Regions from separate parts of the Gracilibacillus sp. HCP3S3_G5_2 genome, predicted to be linked through region 2. Evidence: riboswitches for the same ligand, from Rfam matches in the RefSeq annotation. Region 2 holds a riboswitch; each other region holds the start of a gene.

Region 1 (5,571 bases), on a different contig from region 2:
AACTCCTCCGACGTCCAGCCCGTTCATTCCTAGAGCAGCTTTTACAGGTGTTGGACTTGGTGCCATAAACATCGATTGCATGATTGGCAGCAAGAAATGATGTAGTTCCTGTGCTCTTCGAATATCACCGTTTTGACAAGCCATAACCATTTCATTCATTTCATTCCCGACAATATGCGAAGCGACAGAAACAATTCCATCAGCTCCAATAGCTACAGCTGGAAGTGTTAAACTATCATCGCCACTGTAAAGAGAAAAGTTTTCGTCAGTGTCACGAATTATTTTCGTCATCGCCTCAAGGTTTCCGCTAGCCTCTTTCACGGATACGATGTTAACTATTTTTGACAGTTCAATAATCGTTTCAGGACTGATATCTACACCTGTTCTTCCTGGAACATTATATAACATCACAGGTAGGTTAGTAGATTGCGCAATTGCTTGAAAGTGCTGAAAGAGACCGTCTTGTGATGGTTTATTATAATAAGGCGCCACAAGCATAATTCCATCTACACCAATTAATTCTGCTTTTTTTGTCAACTCGATAGTTTCACGTGTATTATTTGATCCAGTTCCAGCTATAACTGGTACGCGACCATTAACCGTTTTAACAGCATATTTAACCAAGGAAATTCTTTCTTCTTTTGATAAAGTAGGAGATTCACCCGTTGTTCCCGCTACAATTAATGCATCTGTTCCATTTTGTAATAAGTAGTTAATTAATCTTTCCGTTTTTCCGTAATCAATGTCCCCATTTTGATCAAAAGGAGTTACCATTGCTGTTAGTACACGTCCAAAGTTCATAATATATCCACCTCTATTCAAAGATTTAAAACAATTTGATGATATTTTCATTGAATAGAGGGTATCTCATCGCCTACAACAAATAAAAGATGCAACAATGAGGGTATCACTGTTGCATCTTGAATTCACATTAGGTTCGATGCGTGAGATAGCCCTCCATATAGTTCTTCACTATATGACAGCCCTGCATTTATTCAATGAAGGACCAGTAAAATAAGCAGATGCATACTTAGATTACTTCGGCAAATTCCCCTTTCCATAGTCTTCACAGACAGCATCAGTCTCCAACTATGTACTAATGGTTTTTGCACCTCTATTCTCACTTCAATAAAAATTGAAGCAAAATATTTAATTGTTTTACGTTGGTACCAACTATACCAAAAAATATCGATGGATGCAATCCGATTTATAAAAAAATCTTGACAATATGGAAAAATTTGATATGATGAAGTCGAATTAAATAGTATAAACACATTCCACTAGGGGTGTCTTGTAAAGACTGAGATTAAAGTATTACTTTAAGACCCTTAGAACCTGATCTGGTTAATACCAGCGTAGGGAAGTGGCAAATATCTTATATAGTGATACCTTTATATGGATAAATATAGCCACTATCTCTACGAATGTATGGATAGTGGCTATTTGTGTGTTTAAAGGAGGGGTACTTAGCGATAAGATAGACTGATACTACAAGAAAATATTAATTTATCCTAAAAGGAAAGAGGTGCGAACATGAAAAAAACGTTAACATTAACCGATATTTTAATTACAATTGTCATCGCATTTATTTTTAGTGTTATTTATAAGATTTGGGGACCATTATACAGTGTTGTAGGGGTGTTGGGCTTACACATTGATCAATTAATTTATGGTATGTGGTTTATGGCAGCGACTGTTGCTTTTCTCATTATTCGTAAGCCTGGTGTTGCTTTATTAGCGGAACTTGCAGCTGCACAAGGAGAATTTTTGTTTGGTGGCCAATGGGGGATATCCTTGTTGTTATATGGTCTTGTCCAAGGAATAGGTTGTGAACTCATATTTGCCATGTATCGATACAAGAGTTACCGATTATATGTAGTTTGCTTGGCAGCAGTAGGGGCTGCCATTGGATCGCTTATACTAGATGTATATTATGGCTATATCGATTCATTAGCTGCTTGGAATCTTATGTTATTAATAGTGAATAGAGTAATAGGCTCTATCTTGATTACAGGTTTTTTTGCTTACTATCTAGTAAAAGCATTAGATAAAACCGGAGTAACAAAGGCAATTCGCCCAATTTCTGAAGATGATTATAAAATATTGGATGATGAGGTAAAATAATATGTTAGAGGTTAAAAATCTGCGAGCTAAATATCCGAATACAGCATCTTTATTATTTAAAAATTTATCTTTATCCATAAAAGAAGGGGAAAAAGTATTACTTGTTGGTCCATCAGGTTCAGGGAAATCCACCTTACTTCAGATATTGGCTGGTTTAATACCAGATGTGATAGAAGTGCCGATTAAAGCAGATAAACTTACGATCTCCGCATCATACGGGATGGTTTTTCAAGATCCGGATACGCAATTCTGTATGCCTTATGTAGATGAAGAGATAGCCTTTGTTCTAGAAAACCGATATAAGCCTCAACAAGAGATGAAGGAGTTAATTAGATATTATTTAGAACAAGTTGGTTTACAATTAGATGATCCACACACTTCTATTCATCAATTATCCGGTGGAATGAAACAACGTCTGGCGATAGCATCTGTATTAGCGTTGGAACCTGAAGTGTTGTTTCTTGATGAACCAACAGCTATGCTCGACCAACTAGGTACAAAGCAAGTTTGGGATACATTGAAGGAAGTAGCAGAGAATAAAACGGTTGTGATAGTTGAGCATAAAATCGAACATGTATTACCATTAGTTGATCGAGTGATCATAATGGACGATATTGGTCAAATAGTCGCTGATGGTGACCCAAACGTAATCTTTAATCAATTTAAAGCAAGGCTATATCAATACGGGGTATGGTATCCACACATTTGGGATGACTATGTACGTCAGCTTCCTGCTAGCTGCAATGAAGTTATGAAGAATCAACCGATAATGACGATGAAGTCCTTTTCTGGTCTTTATCAGAAGCAAACGAAAATATATGTAGAGGAAGCGGCGATTCACCAAGGTGACTGGATTGCGATTACTGGTGAGAACGGATCTGGCAAAAGTACGTTCATGCTGGCAATCATGCAATTAATCCAAACATCAGGTGATATAAACTACTATTTATCTGATGGTACTAGAACGTGTGATTATCGAAAAATCGGGTATGTTTTTCAGAATCCAGAACTACAATTTATAACGAACAGCGTTTACGCAGAACTGGAGCATTCTTTAAAATATAGTAATATACCTCAAAAACAGTTTGCCGACAGAATAGAAACACATTTAACCAAATATAATCTTCTCCATGTAAAAGACCATCATCCATATCAATTATCAATCGGCCAAAAGAAACGATTAAGCGTAGCAACTGCCACAATTGCCGATGTAGATATTCTGTTATTGGATGAACCAACCTTTGGTCAGGATGCAAAAAATACGTTTCAGATGCTCGAATTGTTTGAAGAATGCCGACAAAATGGCATAACAATTGTCATGGTTACACACCAACCAGAAATAGTGGAGCTATATGCTACGAAGGAATGGCAAATTAAAAATGGAAAGATCATCGATTTAATGGACCTTTCTAAAACGAAAGAAAATAGCTTGAAGGATGAGGTATATGTCTATTAGTATTAACTATCAACCAACATGGTTACATCACATTAATCCTAGCTTTAAATTATTAATACTAACTACTCTTTTTATTGGTTTGTTATTTGTTCATAATCCCAACTATTTGCTATATGTAATTATTGGCGCTCTTGGTCTATATCTTTTCGGTACTGGTCATACCTGGAAAATGATTGGACTGCTAGCAGTTCCATTATTGATTATTTTTGTATCGTCTTCTACAACAATGATCTTTTTTGGAGAAGGACAGAATACTTGGTTTAAATTTGGCTTAATCCATATAACAGAGGAAAGTTTTTATCGAGGGATTCACTTAGGACTCAGAAGCAGTGTCTTTGGTATTTTAAGTCTACTGTTTGCTTTAACAACAAGACCTGTTTATTTATTTTACTCTACTATGCAGCAATTAAAAGTGAAGCCTAAGTATGCATATAGCTTTATGGCAGCTATTCGGATGTTGCCAATAATCATCGAGGAATTTCAAACATTAAGACAGGCATTAAAAGTAAGAGGTGTTCAATATTCCAAAGGAATCAAAGGGATGTATGAAAAGATAAAATTATATGCTATTCCATTGTTAGCCCAAAGTATCCGAAGAGCACATCGAATAGCCATCGCAATGGAAGCCAAGCAATTCTCGAGAAATAGTAAAAGAACTTTTTATTATCATCTTGGCTATTCATATAAAGATTTATTATTCCTTTTCCTGTTAGTTATCTGGTTACTTATTGCGTATGTTTGTAGTGAACAATTTGCATTATTCCCAGTCGAATATGTTAGATGAGTTAAAGGCGAGGGGGATCAATCTGTTATTAACATAAAATTAGGTTCATGCCTTTACTCCTTTTATGGAGATGAAGAAAAATAATGGTTTTCTTTTAAAATATTAAAAGTATAATATAAGTATACTCTTAGTAACTGACGAGATCGAATTAGTCAATCACCCAAAGGATATACTCTTGTTTCCTGTTATTATAGAATCGTAATCTAGTAGGAGAAGTAGACATGAATTGTTACCTAACACATCAAGAAATTATCGAGAAATGTAATGAACTCAATGAGAAATATCAAATTAACGAAGATGCTTTTTATCAAATCGTTGATCAATTAATAGATAGTCATTTGTCCGCAGATCAAAAATTAGTTAAAAGTTATCAGCTTCTGCTCGAAACCGTCTCTACAGAAATAGAACAAATGGAAACAGCCGTGCAATTGACACCGACTTGTCGGATGGGATGTTCGTTTTGCTGTTATTTTCCAATCGTTATTAATAAGATGGAAGCAAAACTTATCAAACGTTCTATTAGCCAAATGCCTAAAGCTCGACGGGAACAGTTGGAGAAGCACTTTGCCAACTATTATCGTCAGCATCAAGACAAAGTGGAACAGTTTACAGAGTTGGATGTCACAGATCCAGATAAAAAATACCAGTATAAAAAAACACTCTTACCTTGTGTAATGTTAGATACCAATACCAATCAATGCTTAGCATATGAGGTTAGACCTTTACCGTGCAGAACCTATGTTAATTATACCGATCCAGCTGTTTGTGCTGATCATATCATGCCTGCAGAGACAACCAGTTTTGAATTTCTATACCAGGAGTATATGGGAGCTATGAATGAACTATTAATATATTTATATGAAGAAGAGGATACAGGGATCGTTGAATACCCGGACGATTTATACCAGGAAGATTTGTTAATAAATTGGTTGAAAGATTCCATCAGTTAGAAAACTCGCTTTTTTTCCGCGCATAAGTAACGTAAAATTTACCATACTAAGGGAAAAGGAGTGAGACAAAATGCGAAAGTTTTTGATTGCATGTATATTAACCATCTCAACCAGCGGTCTATTCCTGGCTTCTGTTCATGCAGAAACAGGGGAAGTGGAACTTACGGATGAGCAGATAGAAGAGATCAGAATATTGAAACAGGAAGCAATAGAAAAAGAGAAGCAAATTATCGAAAAATATGTAGAGTATGGTGTAT
Region 2 (5,571 bases):
CGTATACCAGCCCAAGCCTTTTCTATTGTTGCCTCATTTAATGCTGGTACAATTTGTTGAGCACGAGATAACAAATGTAGCACACTTTTCACCTTCACATTTTTATCCGTCTGATTCGGTTTTGATGTAGCACCGATGATCATTCGATTCCCTCTTTTCGGAACGAGATAACAATCCTCCGTAAAAATGGTTGATTGAATAAGTGGCTTATCTGTTTTTACGGACAGACACTCCCCTTTTACAGGTGTTAGCTGATTAATATATGGGAAAAAATAAGAGCTCTTAAATCCACCACTCACTATAATACAGTCTGCGTTATACACCTTCTCTACCGTCTTCACGCCGGTCACTTTTCCATTTTCCACTACTATCTTTTGGACCCTTGTCTGTTCCTTTATGACGGCACCATAATGTAATGCAGATTTTGCAAATGCTTTTGTTAAGTGGGGTGCGGATACTTGACCTTCTTTCGGACAATAAAGTGCAGCATAAAAATTGGAAGCAATTTCTTTTTCCGGTAAACTTGTTGGTGGAATTATCCTAGCTTCTGCACCTTGCTGTGTTTGAAATTCAGCTATTTTGGTTAACTTATCTATTTCATGCTGATGGTAGGCAAGTTTAATTGCACCTTTTTCAATGAACTGAATGTCCACACCACTTTTATCTTGCAACTCCTCCGCTAAAGCAGGAAATAATCGCCTGCTTTCTTTGGCAAATTGAAATAAAGGGGAATCCTTTTCAAATTCCATTTGTACGCCTAACATACCGGCAGCTGCACTAGAGGCTTCAGCAGCAATAGTATTTTCTTCTAACAGCAGAGTCTGATAACCTCTTTTACTCAATTCATAGGCAATCGAAGCCCCCATAACTCCTCCACCGACAATGATTTGATCATATCGATTATTCAATTTGTTCCTCCCTCCTTATCTCGAACACTTTACGATAATTCTTCAATGCTTGAGCTGGATCTTCGGCATCCCATACTCCTGACATAACCGCTACACCTCTTGCCCCAGCTTTTAGTACATCGCTAATATTTCGTTCTGTCATTCCACCAATGGCAATAATAGGAGTGGAAACATTGTTCACTACTTCCGTTAAGGTAGTAATCCCCCTTGGCTCTATCCCCGGTTTAGAGTTACTCGAAAAAACATGACCATATAGTAGAAAATCTGCACCATCTTGTTCGTAATCTATCGCTTCTTTTAGAGAATGAATAGACTTACCTATACGGAGTCCCGGGAATGACTTTTTTACTTTAGCGACCGGAATACTGTGATATGCCAGTTGAACTCCCATGCACTTGCTAACCCATGCGACATCTATACGGTCATTAACTATGATTCGATCTGCCGGAACGCCAGCTTTTTGCAAAAAACCAATCATTGTCAGAATCTCTTTTGCTGTTTTGGTCTTTTCGCGAAGGTGAATAAAATCAATCTGATCGATATTCTCTGCTACTAGCTGTAGATGTTCTTCTGTTGCTCTGCCATTTGTAATAAGGTGAAGTCCTTCCATTAATTAATACTCCTTTTGTAGAGGTAGTGATGAAGAAAAGTTTAGTCGAGTCGATATTATACTAGACTTATTGCATGATCCTTTATTCACATAAAAAACCACCCATCCAGCATGGATGAGTGGTATGTATTAAAAGCTACTTGATCATTGCTTTTCCTACCACTTCCCTCCGCTGGTGTTAACCAGATCAGGTTCAAAGGGTCCGAATTTCGTCTCAGCCAAATGGCTCCCCTAGTGTTCTTACATATAATTTTTACTTACAGGAAAAGGATAACATATGATACAAATTTCGCCAACCAAAATAATCTCATTTATATGTTTATTATTCTTCTCTAAGGGTAGATATATAATGGAAAATGAAAATGAAAGGATGTTGGATAGAATGGGACAAGATCAAGAAAAATTACAGGCTCTAATTGATGGATTAAACGAAGACCTAGCAAATGAATATGCTGCAACAATTATGTATACGTATCACGCATCAGTTGTATCTGGTCTATATCGTTCCTTCTTAAAACCATTTTTCGAAGATGAAATAAATGACGAAATAGGACATGCTTTATACTTATCGGATAAGATCAAAACACTAGGTGGTACACCAACAACAACCCCAGCGAAAGTCGAACAATTAACAGACGTCAAAGCGATGTTAGAAGCTACTTATCAAGCCGAAAAAGAAACTATTGAACGCTATGAAAAAAGAAAACAACAAGCAGATGAACTTGGCTTAACAGAACTTGTCGTAAAGTTAGAGGATATTATTGCAGATGAAACGAATCATAAGGAAGAAACAGAACGACTTTTGTCAGACAAGAGCTTTCAATAAAGTGAAACGATGATCGGTGAATCTTTTTCTCTACGGATCATTAGCGAAACGAACAGAATGTATATCCTTAGCTCCTTGTGTTAGTGTGAAGCTTGGAGTAAAAGATGATTAGCACGTGATAAGCTCTCACCTCCCTTTTCTAGATGCGAGAAAACAACTTCCAAAATCCTTTGGTAGTTGTTTTTTATTTTCTCCTACTGCTTCCAGTCATTCTCACAATAAGGATAGACTACTAATCTATGATATAATGGAAATAAAATTTTTATGGGGTGAGGGTATGAGGGACAATTTATTTACGGAAATTGATGCTTTATATGATGAAATGGTGGAAATGCGCAGGTTCTTACACCAATATCCCGAGCTTTCCTTTCAAGAATACAAAACAGCCGCATTTATTCAAGAACAATATAGAATACTAGATATTCCGTATCAAGCAAATGTCGGAGGCAATGGTGTTGTTGCTACTTTAAAAGGTGCTAAGCCCGGTAAAACGGTTGCATTGCGTGCTGATTTTGATGCTCTACCAATTCAAGATCAAAAAGAACTCCCATACAGATCAAAAATTGATGGTGTAATGCATGCATGTGGTCACGATGGTCACACTGCAACATTACTTGCAGTTGCAAAGGTTTTAAAAAAGCATCAGGAAGACCTCACTGGTACTATTGTATTTATTCATCAGCATGCAGAAGAACTTGCTCCTGGTGGTGCTAAGCCTATGATTGAGGCTGGTGTATTAGAGAATGTTGATGTCATTTATGGTACACATCTCTGGACAAATACTCCATATGGTATCGTGCAAACAGCCCGAGGGAACTTCATGGCAGCAGCAGATCACTTCACTATTCGTATCAATGGGAAAGGTGGTCACGGCGCCATTCCCCATCAGACTAAAGATCCAATTGTAGTTGGCTCACAACTTATAACCAATCTACAGCAAATCGTTAGTAGACGTATCGATCCATTGGAAACGGCCGTTGTGTCAATTGGTCAATTCCATGCCGGTAATGCATACAATGTAATTCCAGATATAGCAACAATCGAGGGTACAGTCCGTACGTTTAATCTTGACGTACAACAGTTTATCAAAGAGGAAATCGAAAAAGTAACAAAAGGCACTTGCGTTGGTTATGATGTATCATATGATTTTCATTACTCCTTTGGCTATAGCCCTGTTATCAATCATGCAGAACATGCTGAAAAGGTTTTAACTGCTGCCAAACAGGTCCAAGAAGTGACGAAAGTGGAAATGATTGCTCCAAGCATGGCAGGTGAGGATTTCGCCTATTATCTCGAGAAAAAACCTGGTGCATACTTCTTTACAGGCGCACAGATCGAGAATAATTTTGTCCCCCACCATCACCCTCTGTTTGATTTTGATGAGCGAGCAATGAAAATAGCTGCAAAAACGTTGATTGCTGCAACGCTAAATGTTTAACAATTTTAAGAACGAGGCTGGGACAAATAGAGTAATTAGATAGGAAAAATCCGAACATTAAAGTCTGAGTACATTCGCTTCGGCAAAATACTTCGCTTACCGTGGGATTTTCGAAGATCAGGACGATCAAGTGTCGCGTTGGCCACAGGACGTGACCGTAGTTAGCCGACCCACAGAAGTCTGCGTATTTCGCCTACGCTTAGCTCAGATTGCTCGGATTATCGTTCTACCTAGCCTCTAGCTTACTTTCTGTAATTTTTTGTTCAAATAATTGGGAATCACTAATAAAATAAACGTTAGACTAGCAATTATCCACAATAAGCCCATTATCCATTCACCAATGATGATCAGAAATACGGTGAAAACAAAAGTGACAACAAACAGCAATTGCTGGATCCATTTAATAAATGCTTGTTCACGCACGTTATCTGCAATTGGATACAAGTCTATCCATACTAACGTTGCATGATGTTTCCACAAAGGAATTATTTGTAAAAAGATCATATAGATAAACAATAATGAAAAGATAAGCTTGAACCATGGATTTGGAACGAAATAAATCAACAAACCTCCAATGACGATTAGCCTTAGATAAATCCCTAAATATTCTCCGCTTCTAACCGTTGTTAAACGATACAAATAGGAATAAGCCTGATCCTGTTGGAATGGAATAGTGTTCGTTAATAGCCGTGCCAACCAATGACGCTTTTTCACTTCTGTTTCGATATGAGGAACTTCCGTAAACATATTAGCTAGCCTGTAAAAAGCACGCATCCGTATATAGTCACTTTCAATTAACAAGTCCCAATTTAAGGCTCTTTGTTTTCTTGCTGTTTGATAATTAGTAGCAAATAGTACTATTAACAAAGCAGTCACAATCGCTAAAAAGATTATCTCCTGCATAAGAAAGAAATAAATTAATGTAATAATTAAGGAAAAGCGGACAAGCTTATCGATAGCTCTGGTATTTTTGTCACGAACCCTTAGCATCCACCAATTTGCCACTAAACTCCAAACTTTTATTACCAACAATACCACAAACAATAAACCGAACGACGAGTCTTCCGGAAACACAGCCATATGTAATGGCGCAACAGCAGCGATTGCTAATACAAATAAATAAAGCTGTGTCACAAAACTGTAGATTAAAGCTCTAAGGAAGTATCCTGACAGTTGTGATTCTGCTGGGATCAAAAAGACGATATCTGCCCTCTTTAACAATGTTTGAATCGGACTGTGTGCCGTAACCACACCTAGTACAACCGCAATCACCCAGGTAGATGGAAAGTACTCAGGAATATCCTCTAGAAACTGCTGATAATAAACAGACAGAGCACCGACAATAAACACCATGGCAATCGCAAGATGTCCTGTGAGTATATATCGTAAATATCTGCTTAACTCCTTCATATGTGCAGATAAACGGTCAACAAATAATTGATGGGGATTAAGCATATTGATCGGCTTCCTTCGTTAATTGGATATATAGATCATCTAATGTCGCCTGTGGTCGATCAAAGGCTTGTCTTAATTCTTCCAACGTTCCTTTTGCACGGATTAAACCATCATGCAAAATAACAAAACGGTCACAATAACGCTCCGCTGTTGCCAAAATATGAGTGGACATTAATACACCAGCACCCTGCTTTTTCATTTGATCCATCAGTTGCAGATAGGATTGAATACCAAGCGGATCTAAACCGACAAAAGGCTCGTCCACAATATATAAATCAGGCTCGACCAAAAATGCGCACATAATCATTACCTTCTGCCTCATCCCTTTGGAAAA
Region 3 (5,571 bases), 170 kb from region 2:
TCACGTTCTAATAAGTTATTTTCAAACATAAATTCTGCGTAATTGCGCCAAACTTCGGCTGATTGCTCACCCCATCTGTCAGCATCTTCTTGATATTTTGGTGAAATCCATTCCTGGCTTGCATGAACTAATTCTTCATCTAGATCCGGTACTGCTTCAGTTAAAATGTCTGCTGCTTCACTTGGATTGTCAATCGCATCGTGATAACCACGAGTTACTGCAGTCATAAATTGTTCAATTGTTTCCGGATTTTCTTCAATCATTGTTTCATTTGTTGTAATAACTGGCGTATAGTAATCTAATTTTTCCGAATAGTCCGTGAGGTAAATCATATCAATTTCCGTTCCACGAAGTTCTGCCTCAATACCCGTCCATCCATAGTAAATCCAGGCAAAATCGACATCACGTTCCACTGCTGTGAAAAAGTCCGTATTTCCTGTATTGACAATTTCAACATCTTCTACGGAGGCATCTTCTTGTTTCATTAATGCATCGATAACTGCTGACTCAACAGGAGCACCCCATCCACCATACGTTTTTCCGGAAAAATCAGCTGGTGATGTAATCTCTTTTTCCACTGGTGCGGCGAATCCAGATGTATTGTGCTGGATTATTGCTGCAACTGAAACAAGTGGAATATCTTGCGTACGTGCTTCTGTTACTTGTTCTTGATAACTAATGCCAAATTCTGCCTGACCAGAAGCTACGGTCTGATCTGCTCCTGCTTCTCCTGGCATGACTATTTCTACATTTAATCCTTCATCTTCAAAATATCCTTTTGATTGTGCAACATAAAGCCCAGTATGATTAGTGTTAGGCGTCCAATCTAATACTAATGTAACCTCCTCTAATTCTTCCTGTGCATTTTCTTCATTCCCACACCCAGTGAGAATAAAAAAGCTAATTAATACAAGCAAAACTTTTTTCATCATAATCCCCCTCTTTATCTTTCTCTTAGGGAACATATAAGAAAACGCCCAGACATTTAGCCTAGGGCGCAAACATAAAGATATCCAATATCTCATATGTTCCCTACGCTGGTGCTAACCAGATCAGGTTCTAAGGGTCAGCATCTTACGGATACAGTCTCAACCGGCAACACCGGTCCCCCTACATTCATTATTTTATTGCTACATAATACTTTGACATAATTCCAGCTTTTCTTCAAGTTTTACCTCACTAGTAGAAAAGTGTAGAGCACTTGGCGAGTAACTTTTACTCTTCTTTTCCTACAAAAAAACGAACCTCTTCACCAAGTGGTTCGCTTCTTCTCCTTAACCATGTATTTTATTTGCTATGTCCACCACACGTTTTGCTTGGTGTTTTACGGCAGCTTGTACATCTTCTACCATAGAACCATCTTCTTGGCTTTGTGTAACACTTGTTCCATATGGATTACCTCCAGCCGGATAAATAACATCATTAGAATATCCTGGTGGGACGATAATCGCACCCCAGTGCATCATGGATATATAAAGACTTAAAACCGTTGCTTCCTGTCCACCATGTGAATTAGAAGCTGAAGTCATTGCACTAACAACTTTGTTTACTGTCTTACCAGCTGCCCATAAACCTCCTTGTGTATCAATGAATTGTTTCATTTGGGAAGCTACATTTCCAAATCGAGTCGGAGTACTGAAAATAATTGCATCTGCCCATTCAAGATCTTCCGTTGTGGCAACAGGGATATCTTTAGTTTCTTCCATGTGTTTTTCCCAGTCTGTATTCTGTGCAATCGCTTCTTTTGGTGCTGTCTCTGCAACGCGCACGACTTTCACTTCCGCTCCAGCTTCTTTTGCTGCTTCTGCTGCCCAATTTGCTAATTGATAATTTATTCCTGTTGAACTATAGTAAACCACTGCTAATTTTATCATGTTGATAAAACTCCTTTTCATTCTTTAATATTTTTGTTTTGCCCACTTTTTTGAAATGTATTCCTTATTTATTCCCTAATGTTTTACTGTTATATCTGTATACAAAAAACACGGAGTGATTATGCACTCCATGTTTATCTTAATAATCCAAAGCCTTTGTCAGTGCTTCTAGATTACGTTCCATCAACGTAAAATACGTTTCTTCATTTTCTATATCTTCCTCGGTCAATACTTCTAAATTATGAAACTGAAGTGACTCTACATTTGCTTCAGATTGAATTACTTGCGCTACATTTGGTTCAATATTTTGCTCAAACATTAGATATTTAATACCTGATTTCTTCGTATGATCAATAATTCGCTCCAATTCTTTTTGAGACGGCTCTTGAGAAGGCGATATACCAGATATCGCAATCTGTTCGATACCATATCTGTCCTCCCAGTAGCCATATGCAGCATGGGCCACAAGTATTTCATTATTCTCAGTTGAGGTTAAGCGTTCTTGGAATACCTCATCCAATTCAGTTAAACGAGCTTCAAGATCCTCAAAGTTCTCTTGGAAAACTTCTTCTTGCTCTGGTTTTAATTCAATCAGTGCATCTTTAATGTTACTTGCAAGATCAATCGAACGAACTGGATCTAGCCATACGTGTGGATCTTTATCACCGTGTGCATGATCATGTCCATCATGGCTATGTTTTTCATCTCCATGGTTATGATCTTCTTCATGGCTATGCTCTTCATCTCCATGGTCGTGGTCTTCTTCATGGCTATATTCTTCATCTCCATGGTCATGATCTTCATCATGGCTATGTTCTTCAACTCCATGGTCATGATCTTCTTCATGGCTATGCTCTTCATCTCCATGGTCATGTGCATGGTCTAATAATGATACTCCGTCAGCAGCCTCAAGCATTAATACATCTTCTCCATCTAAGGCGTCTTTAATTGTACCTGCGTATGTTTCCATATCTATACCATTAAACAAAAACATGTCTGCTTCCGCTATATCAACCATCATTTTTGATGTGGGTTCAAAACTATGTGCATCTGATCCAGGTGGAATGATCATTTCGGCATCTACATACTCTCCACCAATTTCTTCAGCAAAATAAGCTAATGGAAATAATGTCGCATAAATTTTCAGTTTTTCTTCACTTGTTCCTTCATTACTTTCAGTTGTTTGGGAACCTTCACTGGTATTACAACCTACTAGTAACATAATCATGACGAAGAACAAAATAATTCCTATCTTTTTCATTCTTCCTTACTCCCCCCTGTATGTATCAAAACATAATCATTACGATTGATGACAGAAAAAAATAAATCGTAACGGGTCCGATTTAATAGTATTATAAACTATTAAAATACAAATGTAAATAGTAATTATTTTGATTTAATAAAAGTTGCGCTGACTAGAAAACATTAAATGTCACATATTATTCATTGATTGTTTATCATTGTAAGCGTATATTAACATTAGATAAAAATATGGAGGACAAGTATTTATGAAAAATTTAATACTGCTAATCAGTTTTTTTATTTTCCTTGCCGGTTGTAGTAATGCAGAGAACCATGAACATGAAGCTACTGATGAAGTAAAAGGAATCCAAGTTGATTTTGAGTTACCTGAAGAAGCGGAAGCTGGAGAAGCTGTCTTATTGAAAACCACGGTTATTTATGGAGATGACGAACTTGTTACCGACGCTGAAGAAATGACGTTCGAATATTGGAATGTAGAGGATGAGGAAAATACGAAAACAATGGAAGCAACTAATAATGAAGATGGAACCTATACTGCAGAAGTGATTTTTGATGAACCTGGCATATACGAAATCTATGCTCATACAACTGCCGAAGGCATGCACACGATGCCTAAACATTCGATTACGATTAACGGTGAGACGCATGAACATCATGAGCAGGCTTCCCACGAGGAAACAGCTGATGAGGAACATGAACATAGTCATGGCTTTGAAATAAAAATGAATCCATTAGAAGAGATAACGATAAATAAAAAGGTAGATATAATCGTAGAGCTTTCAATGGATCACGAACCTTATGAGAATGCACGAGTACGCTTAGAAATAATCACGGAAAATAGCGAAAAACATGACTGGATTGAGGCAGAAGAAAATCAACCTGGTGAATATGTAAACTCCTACTCATTTCAAGAAGCTGGTCATGCAGAAGTGGTCGTCCATGTGACTGACGATTCTGGATTACATGAACATGAAGAGTTCCATCTGGAAGTAACCGAGTAATAGCCGATTATCAAGAAACATAAGTATACATGCAAACCTACTTCATTGCATGTATACTTTTTATTTGTACTATTTTACGAAATCCTTTTATTTAATAAAACGAATGACAAGTGGGATTCGATATTCCTCTCCACTATATGCTTTAAATAAAGCAATAAGGGTAAATATAAATGCCAGAATAGCCACAATTGGTAATAGTAACAAACCTATTAACAGAAATACCAGAATCCAGCTCACTATTCCATAGATGGTAAAAGAAATAAAGAAATTAAAGTATTCTTTTCCATGATGGTCGATAAATGGAGACTCATCACGTTTGATCATCCAGATAATTAAGGGACCGATTATAGTAGTAAAAAAGCTTAATAAATAAATTAACATTCCAAATAAACGCTCATCACTATTCGTCATCATTTGACACCTCCATTAATATTTTACCATATTTCATCCACTTCAAGTTCTAAAATAGATAATTATTAATGAAATGTATATAATAAGAAGAAATAATGGAAAATGAGGGAAATCTATGGAACAATATGATCTTATTGGGATAGGGATTGGACCCTACAATCTTGGGCTCGCTACTTTAACAACTGAAAAATCTAATCTCAAAACAATCTTTTTTGATCAAAATGGCCAATTCGCCTGGCACCCAGGTATGTTAATTGAAGGAACTGATTTACAAGTTTCCTTTCTTGCCGATCTTGTGACATTTGCGAACCCTACTAGTAAGTATACGTTTTTAAATTATTTACATGAACACAATCGTTTATATAAATTTTTCTTTTTTCATAAATTTGAAATGCCTAGAGCGGAATATGCATCCTACTTAAAATGGGTAGTGGAGCAAATGCCGAATTGTTACTTTAAAGCAGAAGTTAAGGATGTGATTGATCACGGTGATCAATATGAAGTAGTAGTCAATCATTGGGGCGAGCAAAAAGAGCAATCTTACTTCACAAAGCATGTCATACTTGGAACAGGTGGAACACCGATGATTCCATTTAAAATAGATAACATTGGCTCTGAACACGTTCATCATTCCAGCCAATATTTGTATCATAAAGAACATACAGTTAAGGCAAAACATATTACCGTTGTCGGTTCTGGCCAAAGTGCATCAGAAATCTTCTACGATTTATTAAAACTGCAGGAGTATTTCGATTACCACTTATCATGGTATACACGATCACCTGCTTTCTTACAGCTAGATAATAGTAAGATTGGTCAAGAGGTATTTACACCTGATTATGTAGATTATTTTCATCAATTACCGTTTAAAGAACGAAAAGACTCTCTTGGTCTCCTTGGGCAGTTACGAAAAGGGATTGACCGAGAAACATTACATAAAATACACGAACTGCTTTACCATCGATCCGTTGATAATAAAAGACTACCCGTAACTATTCAACCATTAACGGAGATTCAACAAG
Region 4 (5,571 bases), on a different contig from region 2:
GTGAAGGAACAGGCTCTAATCCAGAACAGTTATTTGCTGCCGGTTATTCTGCATGCTACGATGGTGCATTAAACTTAATGGCATCCAAACAAAAGAAAGATATTGAATCTTCTATTACTGCAGAGGTTAGTTTACTAAAAGATGAAGCGGATGGTGGATTTAAAATCGGTGTGGTGCTCAACGTAGAAATTAAAGGAGTATCACAGGAAGAAGCAGAAGAATTGGCAAAACAAGCACACGACTTCTGTCCATACTCCAAAGCAACTAGAGGTAATATTGACGTAGAATTAAAAACAAAGGCTGTATAAAGTGAAACTTTTCCCTTAGAGGGGATTTTCGTCCTCCACTGAGGGAGTGATACATAGTAGGGTGTTAGTTCAGCTGATCCTCCACTTATCTTGTGGGGGACGGTCGATTAGCACGATGACAAATAAAGAGAGAGCACGGTGATTAAAACACCGTGCTCTTTCTACGAGTCAATTATTTGATAAGTTTCACTAATGATCAGTGGGGCCAAAAACCCTCGCTGATTATAGCCACTTTAGGAACGATTTTTAAAATAATCTGAAAAAGCCAAGAAAAACTCAATACCTTGATAAACCCAAACACTGACTGCTGCAAAAGAAAACAAGCCAATCATAAAGAATCTGAACCACATCTTTATACCTCCTTTGAATTATGTTTTTGAAAGGGGAAGGAATGTGATCAGATAATTAGACTGAAAAAATACAGCATGTAAATAATGTCGAGATACATAAGCTAGATGAAGAGTGTAAAGAATGATTAATAACAGTAATATCCCTAATATTTCATTGTCTGCATGTAAAACGCCATTGTCTGCCTTTGACTCATGATGATCCGTATCATAAAGAAAGGTTGCATGCAGTTTTTCGTTTGAATCAATGGTTGAAGTGATCCAAGATATATGAGATTGATAGCTTGATAGTGAAATAAAGGGAGAAATGGTTAACAGCATCACAACAAACACAAGAAATTTTCTCATACCAACCATCTCCATTTCTAATACATTTAAGTATACTCCTGATACACAATTAGGTAAAGGCAAGTAAATGTATTATATTAAAAAATCCTTTAGTAATTATAGGACTTTTTTGTTTCTACTAGCTCCTAAGCCAAACCCTGTCATGAGCAACGTAATAAAGATGATCATTAAAATGGAAGGCTGCCAATTGTTTGTAAGATCAAAACTCAGTCCAATTGCTATTGGACCGATTGCCGCTAGTAGGTAACCAAAAGATTGTGACATACCTGATAATTCAGCAGCTTGCCTTGCATTGGAGGTTCTTAAGCCTAGTAATGCTAAGGCTAAACTAATGCTAGCTCCTAACAACATACCGATTAGCGTAATGGCAATGGTAGCTCCGATCACACCAGGCTCAAAATATAACATACTATATCCAATTACTCCAGATAACCCAAAAATGGCCACGACCGGCTGCTGATTTGACAGTTTACCAGCAATAACAGGTGTGAAGAAAGTAGCCGGAAGACTAATGAATTGCATGTATGCTACATACCACCCTGCAGCTGACCCTGAAAACCCATTTGAAATAAGTATTTCAGCTAACCAAGAGATTGTTACATAAAATAAAAAAGACTGTAATCCCATAAAAAGTGTTACCTGCCAGGCAACAGGCGAACGTAATAATTGGACAGTACTTGGTTCATACAGTTGCCGGTTTTCTTCACGTGGTGCTTTATTCATGGCGATAAGCCAGATAGATATCCCAATAATCACTAAAATACCCCAGCTAGCTAGTGACCATGTCCAACCAAGGCCAGTAGCAGTTGTTAACGGTACACTTAATCCAGACGCTAGTGCAGCAAAAATAGACATGGAAGTTGTATAAACACCAGTCATCAGTCCAATTTTTTCGGGGAAATTACTTTTAATGAGACTTGGTAAAATCACGTTAATGATTGCAATACCGATACCAATTAATACAGTACCAACAAATAATAAGATAATGGATGTGATGGAGCGAACCAAAATCCCAATTAATAATGTAATAAGGCCATAAAGTAATGCTTTTTCATTACTTGTACGATTGGCTATCCTTGGCGCAATAGGTGACATAAGAGCAAAGGCGATCAGAGGCAGACTCGTTAAAAAGCCGGCACTCCAATTGCTGATTGCTAGATCTTCACGGATGAACCCAATTATCGGCCCCACAGAGGTGATAGCAGGCCTTAAGTTGAAAGATAAGAGAATAATTCCTATGATAAAAAGAATAGTATAGTGTCTTTTTGTTGAATGTTGATTTGTTTGCATCTGTTCACCTTGTTTCTATGTTATAATTAACAACTGACATTTAAAATATGCTAAAATAAGTAAGTAACTAGCAATTGATTTTGCATTATAATAGAGTAACATATATTAAACACAAGTGGAAGTTAGTTTTAGTATGGTGAAGGAAGGTCTACAATGGAGAATAAGGTCATTAAAGAATTACTTTCATGGTTAAAAGCGTTGTTAGTTGCTGTTATCATTGTACTCCTCTGTCGGCATTTTTTAATTACACCTTCTGTGGTAAAAGGTGAATCAATGATGCCGAATCTAGAAGATGGAGACCGGATCATCTTGAGTAAGATAAGTAGTATTGATCGCTTTGACGAGATTGCTTTTAAAGCACCAGACTCGAATGATAATTATGTAAAGCGAGTAATAGGCTTTCCAGGTGACTCAATCGAAGTGAGAGATGATCATCTGTATATAAATGGTGAGCTTTATGAAGAACCATATCTTGATGAGTATAAGTCATTGCTTTCGGAAGGACAGAAGCTGACAAATGACTTTACACTTCAAGAATTAACAGGGAGAGAAAGTGTACCTGAAGGTAAAATTTTTGTTCTGGGTGATAATCGGAGAGTTAGTAAAGATAGTCGCCAATTTGGTTTTATTGATGAAGAGGATGTTATCGGAGATGTGAAAATGCGTATCTGGCCAATTGAGTCATTTGGTCTTATAAAATAGTTGACAATTTACTATATCCGTGTTTAATTGTTTATAACTTCATAAATAAAATCCACTAGGGGTGCTGCTTGAGCGGCTGAGATAAGAAGTGAGTTCTTGATCCCTTTGAACCTGAACTGGTTAACACCAGCGTAGGAAAGTGGAGCCGGATGGTGTGAACTACTTGCACCTTACTTTTGATATGGACTTTCAAAAAGCCGCTCCACTACTGTGAGTGGCTTTTTATTATGGAAATAAATTTAAGTGGAGGCTGGAGAAATGAGATTTAGTCAAGAATTACGAGTAGCGGCAGAGGATGTTTACCAAGGGATTTTCAACCACCCTTTTGTAGTTGGCATTGGAAAGGGGAACTTGCCCAAAGAAGCGATCATTCACTATGTAAAAGCTGATTTTGAATACCTTAATGCATTTATGAATATTTACGGTATCGCGATCGCTAAAAGCAGTAAAAGAGAAGATATGACGTATTTTTATGAAAAAATCGGTTTTGTTTTGAATAGTGAGATTCATCCACACCATAATTTGTGTCGTGTGGCCGGAGTTGACTATGATCAATTGCAAGGATATCCGCTGCCACCGACAGCTGATCATTATGTAGCGCATATGAAAAGTACAGCACAGCAAGGAACTATCGGTGAATTAATCGCAGCCTTATTACCTTGCCCTTGGACATATTTAGAGATCGGTCATTACTTAAAAGATAAGTATCAACCAACAGAGGAACATCCATTTTATGAATGGATTACATTTTATGCAAAAGAAGATACAGCTTCCGTGACAACAGAACTTTGTGAACGTCTAGATAAATGGGCAGAACAAGTCGGTGAAGAAGAAAAACAGAAAGCAAAATTAGCTTTTATGAAAAGCTGTCAGTTGGAATATTTATTTTGGGAGATGGCCTATAAAGTAGAGGCATGGCCATTCTCATTAGCTGGAAAGGAGAACGGAAATGAATAAAATAGCATCAGCACTTACAATAGCTGGAACAGACCCATCAGGTGGTGCTGGGATTCAGGCGGATTTGAAAGTGTTTCAAGAGCGTGAAGTATATGGAATGAGTGTTATAACCTCGGTAGTAGCGCAAAATACACTTGGAGTCCAAGATGTACAACATTTAAGTATTGATTTTATTGAAAAACAATTAGATGCCGTGTTAACAGATATTCGACCGCAAGCAGTCAAGACAGGGATGATAGCTACTGTTGATATGATGAAATTAATAGCTGAAAAACTAGCAGATACGGAGATTCCTTACGTGATTGATCCGGTAATGGTAGCAAAAAGCGGTGACTCCTTAATGGATGAAGCATCAAGACAGATTATTCGCAACACATTGATCCCACTAGCCACAGTAGTAACACCAAATGTCCCAGAGGCTGAAATTTTGGTAGGATTCGAGATTGATAATAATCAAGACGCAGAAAAAGCAGCGAAAGTAATTGTCGCTGATTTAGGGGCAAAAGCAGCTGTAGTAAAAGGCGGTCACTTAGAGGGGGAAGCGGTGGATGTCTTATATGATGGTAAAGATTTTCACTATCTAGAGGCAGATCGTTTTGAGACGAAACATACTCATGGAACGGGTTGTACCTTCTCTGCTGCCATAACGGCTGAGCTAGCAAAAGGTAAAACAGTTCAAGAAGCAGTTATGATTGGAAAGGATTTTATAACAGATGCGATTCAATACCCGCTGGAATTAGGTCATGGTTATGGTCCGACCAATCATTGGGGCTACAGGTTAAAAGGTTTACCAGGGAAAAGGGAGGCTTCCAAGTGAGTCATTTAATTGAAGAAGTACGACAACAGCAACCACTGATTCATAATATCACCAATCAAGTAGTCATGAACTTTACAGCGAACGGTTTATATGCTGTTGGTGCTGCTCCTGTAATGGCAAATGCCAAGGAAGAGGTAGAAGAAATGGCACAGGCTGCCAGTGCCCTCGTATTGAATATTGGTACACTAACCGTGGAACAGGTAGATGCTATGATCTTAGCAGGTAAAGCAGCTAATAAGACAGGAGTACCTGTTGTATTAGATCCGGTTGGCACAGGTGCTACAACATTTCGGACCGAATCTAGTAAACGTATCTTACAGGAAGTAGAGATTGCCTGTATTAGAGGGAATGCAGGTGAAATTGCCAACTTGGCAGGAGTCGAAGCGCGTGTTCGCGGTGTTGACGGTTCAAATGATTTTGATGTACAACAATTAGCGAAGCTTGCTTTTGATAAACTACAGGTACCGCTTGCCATCACGGGAGAGAAAGATGTAGTGATGGATAGCGATACAAACGTAGTTATCTCGAATGGACATCAACTCCTTACAAAGGTTACAGGTGCAGGCTGCTTGTTATCATCCATTATTGCGGCATTCATAGCGGTAGCTGATAACGTTGTAGAAGCAGTGGTTGAAGCAATTAGTTTTTATGGTGTGGCAGCCGAAAATGCAGCAGACATGCATACTTATCCAGGAAGTTTTCAAATAGCATTCCTTGATCAGCTGTTTGCAGTAGATGGAGAAGAAGTTAGCAGGAAACAACGGATAAGCAGAGGTTTTTAAAAAATGAAACGTGATTTATT

Evidence for each region. Region 2 has a riboswitch for thiamine pyrophosphate ahead of tenI (thiazole tautomerase TenI). Riboswitches for the same ligand answer to the same signal wherever they lie in the genome.
Region 1: linked by a shared signal. The riboswitch ahead of ACTNEP_RS12940 (ECF transporter S component) and the one ahead of tenI (thiazole tautomerase TenI) in region 2 are both predicted to bind thiamine pyrophosphate.
Region 3: linked by a shared signal. The riboswitch ahead of ACTNEP_RS00270 (ABC transporter substrate-binding protein) and the one ahead of tenI (thiazole tautomerase TenI) in region 2 are both predicted to bind thiamine pyrophosphate.
Region 4: linked by a shared signal. The riboswitch ahead of tenA (thiaminase II) and the one ahead of tenI (thiazole tautomerase TenI) in region 2 are both predicted to bind thiamine pyrophosphate.

The regions. Positions count from the first base shown of each region.
Region 1 is NZ_JBQHXU010000008.1:92,045-97,615, forward strand. It holds gene dapA (4-hydroxy-tetrahydrodipicolinate synthase) at 1-801, opposite strand, end outside; lysine riboswitch at 943-1,125, opposite strand; TPP riboswitch at 1,273-1,379, shown strand; gene ACTNEP_RS12940 (ECF transporter S component) at 1,534-2,124, shown strand; gene ACTNEP_RS12945 (ABC transporter ATP-binding protein) at 2,126-3,580, shown strand; gene ACTNEP_RS12950 (energy-coupling factor transporter transmembrane component T family protein) at 3,570-4,364, shown strand; gene ACTNEP_RS12955 (YkgJ family cysteine cluster protein) at 4,586-5,314, shown strand; gene ACTNEP_RS12960 (DUF2680 domain-containing protein) at 5,385-5,571, shown strand, end outside.
Region 2 is NZ_JBQHXU010000001.1:221,150-226,720, forward strand. It holds gene thiO (glycine oxidase ThiO) at 1-908, opposite strand, end outside; gene tenI (thiazole tautomerase TenI) at 901-1,518, opposite strand; TPP riboswitch at 1,666-1,761, opposite strand; gene ACTNEP_RS01130 (ferritin-like domain-containing protein) at 1,901-2,344, shown strand; gene ACTNEP_RS01135 (M20 metallopeptidase family protein) at 2,622-3,782, shown strand; gene ACTNEP_RS01140 (ABC transporter permease) at 4,020-5,237, opposite strand; gene ACTNEP_RS01145 (ABC transporter ATP-binding protein) at 5,230-5,571, opposite strand, start outside.
Region 3 is NZ_JBQHXU010000001.1:55,340-60,910, forward strand. It holds gene ACTNEP_RS00270 (ABC transporter substrate-binding protein) at 1-929, opposite strand, end outside; TPP riboswitch at 1,013-1,122, opposite strand; gene wrbA (NAD(P)H:quinone oxidoreductase) at 1,275-1,874, opposite strand; gene ACTNEP_RS00280 (metal ABC transporter solute-binding protein, Zn/Mn family) at 2,014-3,135, opposite strand; gene ACTNEP_RS00285 (FixH family protein) at 3,383-4,138, shown strand; gene ACTNEP_RS00290 (DUF4870 domain-containing protein) at 4,226-4,549, opposite strand; gene ACTNEP_RS00295 (lysine N(6)-hydroxylase/L-ornithine N(5)-oxygenase family protein) at 4,665-5,571, shown strand, end outside.
Region 4 is NZ_JBQHXU010000012.1:29,072-34,642, forward strand. It holds gene ACTNEP_RS16570 (organic hydroperoxide resistance protein) at 1-308, shown strand, start outside; gene ACTNEP_RS16575 (hypothetical protein) at 677-1,003, opposite strand; gene ACTNEP_RS16580 (CynX/NimT family MFS transporter) at 1,100-2,293, opposite strand; gene lepB (signal peptidase I) at 2,447-2,995, shown strand; TPP riboswitch at 3,043-3,150, shown strand; gene tenA (thiaminase II) at 3,254-3,952, shown strand; gene thiD (bifunctional hydroxymethylpyrimidine kinase/phosphomethylpyrimidine kinase) at 3,945-4,769, shown strand; gene thiM (hydroxyethylthiazole kinase) at 4,766-5,551, shown strand; gene thiE (thiamine phosphate synthase) at 5,555-5,571, shown strand, end outside.